Regions from separate parts of the Hydrogenophaga soli genome, predicted to be linked through region 2. Evidence: predicted binding sites of a transcription regulator. Region 2 holds the regulator's gene; the other holds the start of a gene.
The links. The regulator FliA, encoded in region 2, starts transcription of late flagellar genes. The targets are predictions, from matches to a motif close to CTAAAGTTTNNNNNNNNNNNGCCGNTA.
Positions count from the first base shown of each region.

Region 1: a site for FliA is predicted at 1,761-1,787, ahead of flgM (flagellar biosynthesis anti-sigma factor FlgM). Genes of this name have one in related genera too.

Region 1 covers NZ_BAAHAK010000002.1:410,211-413,613, forward strand. The annotation lists gene ACYVB7_RS05015 (MarC family protein) at 1-185, opposite strand, end outside; gene ACYVB7_RS05020 (hypothetical protein) at 301-981, shown strand; gene ACYVB7_RS05025 (hypothetical protein) at 988-1,296, opposite strand; gene flgM (flagellar biosynthesis anti-sigma factor FlgM) at 1,386-1,721, opposite strand; gene flgA (flagella basal body P-ring formation protein FlgA) at 1,863-2,591, opposite strand; gene flgB (flagellar basal body rod protein FlgB) at 2,799-3,203, shown strand; gene flgC (flagellar basal body rod protein FlgC) at 3,227-3,403, shown strand, end outside.
Region 2 covers NZ_BAAHAK010000002.1:151,479-154,881, reverse strand. The annotation lists gene ACYVB7_RS03820 (Cof-type HAD-IIB family hydrolase) at 511-1,299, shown strand; gene ACYVB7_RS03815 (RNA polymerase sigma factor FliA) at 1,321-2,037, opposite strand; gene ACYVB7_RS03810 (hypothetical protein) at 2,037-2,831, opposite strand; gene flhF (flagellar biosynthesis protein FlhF) at 2,824-3,403, opposite strand, start outside.

The sequences.
Region 1 (3,403 bases), 260 kb from region 2:
TAGGTGCCCACCAGCATGGACACCACCAGCACCACAAAGCAGTTGATGGCCACTTGCCGGGCCAGCGGCTTGATCACCGCGGCATGCCCACCGGTGGTGGTCATGAACACGGGCGCCCCGCTCAGGGGGTTGATGATGGGCAGCAACGTCAAGGGCACGATGGCCAGGGCTTTGACGAAAGGCAAAAGAGGTTCCACCAGGGCAATGTTTCCAGTTGAGGGTTCGGGGCAGGGGGGCTGGGCATCTTACACTCGCATGACGGCGGTGTGCCGGTGATGTGTGTGATCGGAGGGGGCGCGAATGTCTCAAGTGAATTGGCTGAAGCGGTTGCTGGGGGTGAAGTCGTCAAGCGCACCGGTCGTGGCACAGGAGCCACCGCCCGGACAAAAACTCATGACCCTGGAAGAGCGCATGATCTTCCGTCGGGAAATGGTGTTCGAGTCCATCCGGGAGGTGTTGGCCAGCCATGGTGTGCCGCCGCTGGCGTATCGCCTCAACGTGGCCCGCCTGGATGAACGCGGGCATCGTTATGCGGTCATGGTGGATTTGTTGGCGCCGTCTGCAGGTCGGGTGTTGGAGGCCTCAGGGGAGTGGAATGCCATGGAGGCCCAGATCACCCATGCTGCGGCCACCCGCTACCGCGTGAAAGTGACCAATGTGTATTGGCGCATTGAGCGGCAGAGCTTGGATGCGCCAGCTCCAGCGGTTCCGGTGCCGGTGGCGGATCGTCGACGGCCGACCGGTCCCAAACCCGCCGTTCCGCCCAGCTGGGACGGACCTGTGCCCACCCGGCGTGCCACCGACGGTGGCAAGGATGGGTTCCCGGACACCGTGCTGGAGGATCGTCGCCTCTCTGTGGAGCCCATCGGGGCAGACGAACTTGCCGCGTTTGCTCAGGCCATGCGCCAAAGCAAAGGGGACCAGCAGCCCGTGCAGGTGGGTTCACGGACCTATCAGACGGATTTCCTGCCGTTGGAGTGATCGGACTCAGGCTTGGTAGGACTTGAGGTGGGTGAATCGGTTGGGAGAGCCGAAGGCCGATTTGCCACCATAGGCGCTGGGCAACTGCTCCGGCAGCAACACCGACAGCTGTCGGCCATTGGCGGCGGACAGCTGTGCAAGACTTTGGCGAAGCAACGATAAGCGGCTGGCCAGTGACTCGGCCTCGGCCCCTGTCATGGCGCGGGTGATGGTGGTTTTTGACTGCGGGCTCAACTCGGCCGACAGCCCTTGCATCAGGGCTTTGCAGGCGTGCTCAACCTGATCGGCATCTTGCTGCAGAAGCGCGGCCTGCACGCCATCCAGCAGGCCTGAGAGGGTTTGAAAAAGCGCGCTGGGTGGTGTTGCGGACGTTGGCATTCCCTGAGGATACCGTGGTGACGCCATCAACGGCGAGCGGCGGTGAGCATTTCCTTGGCGTTGGACAGCAGCTTGTCGGCAATGGCTTCGGCATTGACCTTGAAGCTGCCACTCTGGATGGCAGAGCGCATGGCTTCCACCTTGCCGGTGTCCACCACTTCACTGGTTCCGGGGGCGGACAAAGACTGCGTTTGTGCAGACAACGTGACCGTGACCCCCGTTGCGGTGGATGAGGCACTGTTGCTGCGGGACGTGGAACGACCTGCGCCCGTTGCACCACTGGGTGCAGGACGTTCCGCAGGCTTGGTTGCACCCGCTGGGGGTGTACCAGTCTGAATTTCGGACATCAGGTCAAGTTTCATGGCACTCTCCAAGCCCTCGTCAGGGCGGTTTGGAAAGACTATCGGCGGGATTTCGCCAAACTTTAACCCCGATCGCTCAAAAAAAAGCAGAAACCCAGCCTATTTGTGGTCCGGTTCATACATGGCATGAACCGGATGCTATCAAATATTTACTTCAACACTGCCCTCGGGGCGCACTTTGCCGGTCAGCACCTTGCCATTTTCAAGCTTGACCCGGGCGACCTGCCCCACATAACCGGTGGTCATGGCTTGACCACTGGCCGTCAACTGGAAGCCAGGGCCCGTCGCCACAATTTTGACTTGGCTGCCCGCCCCGAACGCTTGGGGGGCGCGGACGCTGTTTTCCCTGAGGGGTTGGCCGGGTGTCAAGGTGTAGGCCGCCAGCATGCCCTGCCATTGTTCCAGCTGAGGCAACACGGCAGACCGATGGTCCGCCCAGTCGACTTCAGCCACCTGTTCCACGTCGGCCAGGGTGACGGGGGTGTTGGCTGGAACTGTCCGTTTGACCACCCACGCCGGGCCCCAGGCCTTGACGGTGATGGGCAGGAACACATTCCAGGCCACAGGGCCCTCGACGCATTTGAGGCCGATGCGGCTGCGTCCCCAGAGTTGCGTGCCTCTGGGGAGGTAGGGCTCCACCCGGGCACACGGTGCGAGTTGGAGGCGGGGGTCCAAGGTGCCCATCACCACTTCGGGACGGAGCGTGATGCCTCCCTGGCTGGTTGGGGCGCTGGCCATGGCCTGATCGACCCATTCGCGCGCGAAGTGGTCCAGCGATTGGCTGTGCGAGGTGAACGGCAGCAGCAGGCCAGCGATGGCCAGTGCACGGCACACGGTGCCTGGCTTGATGGAGGGGGGGTGTGCGGTCATGGGGCCTCCAAGCGGGTGTATCGCGTTCACGGTGTTTGGACTGTAGGTTTTCCGGTGTGGTTTGGGGGGTGGAAAAGGGGGGGGATTGGGTGCCTTATCCGTGGATCGCTGACCCTCAAGATTTCCATAATCGATTCACCAGCCAGTTTCAAGGTGTCTCTGGCGGGTGTGATGGACAGGCACCTCAACCCTTGCACGGAGCACGCCATGCTGGAGCAAATGACAGGTCGGTTGGACACGTTGTCCAATTCCTTGCAGCTGCGCGCAGCACGCCAGCAGGTGTTGGCCAGCAACATTGCCAACGTGGACACGCCCGGTTACGTGGCGCGGGACATTGATTTCAATGCGGCGTTGCGCAATGCGCTGTCGGGGGCGACGGCTCCCAAGATGTCGCAGACCGCCACAGGGCACCTGACATTGACCAGCACATCGGGGTTGATCGGCAGCCCGATGGCCTACACGGTGCAGACCCAGCCCAGCCTGGACGGCAACAGTGTGGATCTGGATCAGCAGCGGGCCAACTTTGCCGACAACGCCATCCGCTACGAATCGACGTTGCGGTTCATCAACAGCCACGTCAAAACCATGTTGAGTGCCATCACGGGGCAGTGACCGCACGTTTGCAGGAGTTTCACATGTCCATGTTCAACATTTTCGGGGTGTCAGGCAGTGCCATCAGCGCACAGGCCCAGCGACTCAACGTGGTGGCCAGCAACCTGGCCAACGCCGATGCGGTGGCCGGTCCGGACGGCAAGGCGTACAAGTCCCGTCAGGTGCTGTTCCAAAGTCTGCCCGGCAACGACCCGGGCACC
Region 2 (3,403 bases):
TCAAACGCCTCCATGAACTCGGGCAGATGGCCGCGTGCTTCGGCGGGGTCCCGGTCCACCAGCGCCTGAATGGTCTGTGCAGACTTCACATACCCCTGCGCCACCGGCATGACCTCCCGCACACGGCCCCGAATCGCCTCGGGAATGGGTGCATCGGCCACCGCTTGAAGCTGGGCCAGCAGCGCTTCACCACTGACCTTCAGGTCCTCCCGGGACGCGGCCAGCCCCTTGGGGTCGTCGGTCTGACCGGACACGATGCTTTGCAGCACCGCCGAGCGCACCGCGTCGTGGTGCATGTCGGCTCGGGCTGAGGCCAGCATGGCCTGCCCCAGGCCCGAGGCATGGTTCAGTTGGCCACTGAGGGCACTGACGCCGCGCCACCCCATGGCCCCGGTGAGCAGGGTGCCCACCATCCCCACCAGGCCCAACCCGACCAAGGCGTGTTTGAGCTTCAACGGCATGCTGCCTCCCCGATACTCACCCGCATTGACTGCACCATGACCCCTCCTCATGAACAACATCCACCGTTTGCCCCGCCCTCGGGCGTGGGTCGGCCTGCTCACCGACATCGACGACACATTGACCGCCGACGGCGACATTGAACCCGTGGCGCTGGCCGCATTGCAGCGGCTGCGCACCGCAGGCATTCCCCTGATTGCCATCACAGGCCGCCCCGTGGGCTGGAGCGAATCTCCCGCACTGCATTGGCCCCTGACCACCATCGTCGCAGAAAACGGCAGTGTGCGGTTGTCTTGCCAAAATGGCCGCTTGGTCAAGCACTACGCCCAGGACGACACCACCCGTCAACACCAGCACCACACGCTGATGCAGGTGCTGGAACTCATCGAACGCACCGTGCCCGGGGCTCGGCGGGCAGGGGACAGCGCTGGACGGGAAACCGACATCGCCATCGACCACAGCGAACACACCCACCTGCCACCCGACCGCGTGGCCCAGGTGGTGGCTCTGATGCAAGCGCATGGGCTGACGGCCACGGTCAGCTCCATCCACATCAATGGGTGGCTGGGCCACCACAACAAATGGACCGGGGCCTGCTGGGCGGTGCGAGAGGTGCTGGGCCAGGATTTGGCCCGCGAGCGGGACCGCTGGGTGTATGTGGGGGACTCGACCAACGACCAGGTGATGTTCGAGCAAATGCCCCATTCGGTGGGGGTGGCCAACATCCGGCGGTTTTGGAACGACCTGGTGCACCGCCCACGGCATGTCACCCAGGGCGAACGAGGGCAGGGGTTTGCCGAAGTGGTGGAACACCTGCTGGGCGATCCACCGGCACCTTAGGGCCGCCCGTGCAGGGGGGGGTCAGTGGTCCCGCAGGCGTGCCCGCAAGCGGGCAATGGACTGGCTGTGCAACTGGCACACGCGTGACTCGGTCACGCCCAGCACCGCCGCGATTTCCTTCAGGTTCATGTCGTGCTCGTAGTACATGCTCATGATGTACTGCTCGCGCTCAGGCAGGTTCTTGATGGCTTCCACCAACGCCGCCCGCATGCGGACATCACCCAGGATGTGTTCAGGGTCCTCGTCTTCCTGGGCTACGTGGCGGTCCAGGTAGTCGTCCCCCCCGTCATCACCGCCGGAAAAATCTTCCAGATAGACCAGTTGGGTGCCGCGCACGCGGGCCAACAGTTCCTGGTAGTCAGCCAGCGACATGTCCAGTTCGGCGGCGATTTCAGATTCCATGGGGGCCCGGTGCAAGCGATGCTCCAGCCGATGCACCGCGTGTTCAATCTCTTTTTGGCTTTTGCGGGAGCCACGCGACATCCAGTCGCCGCCACGCAGCTCGTCGATCATGGCCCCGCGGATGCGTTGGCTGGCAAAGGTCTCGAACTGCACCCCTTGCGAGGGTTCATAACGGGCCAAAGCCTCGGTCAGTCCGATCATGCCCACCTGGATGAGGTCGTCCACTTCCACGCTGGCCGGCAACTTGGCAATCATGTGATGCGCCAGACGCTTGACCAGCGGGCTGTACTGCCGGATCTGGGCGTCGCGGTTGAGAGTGCCTTTAGCGGTGTACATCAGCAACTCCAAAGCTGTGGAACCAGCGCCTCCCTGGGTGTGGAAGGGGACCAGCCCGATCCGGGCGTGCCAGGTTCCTCCAGCAGGAGAGCGCTCTCCAGCATTCTAAGCATCCATTGGGTGATGATGTCACGCGTCACACTGGGGCCCTGCTCAGGCAGCGGACTGTTTTCGGGCACCCACCCCAGGTGCCGTTTGGCCGTGTCCAACAAAACCCCCAGGGCTTGTTCGGCCACGGGGTCCGGCACCTCGCTGCGCATGGGCACCAGGACCGGCTTCAAATCGCCCGCTTGGTGCAGCACCTTGAGGGCGCTGTATGCATCCACCACACCCGTGGGTTGGAACGTGAACGGCACCAGGGGCCGCACGGCCGCCCCTTCCATCAGCACGCTGACCCACTCCTTGGGGGCCAGCAGCAGCACGACGGTGTCGGGACTGAAGCACGCCGCCAGACGGGCCAAAGCCGCGCCAGGCCCTTGCGTGGCCGCCACGTGCAGCAAGGTCTGCATGCCGCTCTGGCTGGGCCACACCCGCCATTGGGCCTCGTTCGGAGAGGCCGGTTCAGGCCCGGTCTTGAGGAACTGGGCCAAACCAGGGCGCCCGGATTGCTCGCGGCTGGTCGCATCCAAGGCCACCACCGAGTGCCCCAGAACCGACAGCCCGGCCCCCAGGGTCCAGACCATGTCGAACGCCACGTCACTGTCGCGGCCCAGCACCACGGGCAGCACGCGCACACAATGGGCGGCAGCCACCGAACGCAAACCGGCCGCCTGGTCGAACATCGGATCAAACACGGAGCGCTCCCAGGTTCATTTGCTTTGGAGAAGGCTGGGCAAAGAAGAAGCCCACTTCCGACGGCGCGGGATCGAAGGCCGACTTGCCCTCGGTGCCCATGGACGTGCGCACCAGTTGGTGCGCCACCGGGCCTTGCCAGTCCTCAGGCACGCGCTGGCCGTTGGCCACGCCACGCAACATCACCTGGTGGCGAATGAGGGCATCGACCGCAGGACCCAGTTTGACGGCCTCGTCCACTTTGGACAGCACCACGCCGTGCAACTCCTTGGCCTTGAAGGCCGCCAGCACGTCGTCCATGGTGTCGCCATGGCTGCTGGCGTTGAGCACCAGCATTTTCTTGATGCCGGGCAGGTCCAGCACCTCCAGCATGTCCTGGATGCGGGGGTCCTTTTGTCCCAGGCCAGCGGTGTCAATGACCACCATGCGCTTGCCCGCCAGCAGGGTCAACAAATCCTTCAGGGCGGCACGGTCATGGGCCAGATGGGCCACCACACCCATCATGCGACCGTAAGCGCGCAGTTGCTCGTAGCCGGCCACACGGTAGGTGTCCAGGGTGATCAGGCCCACGCTG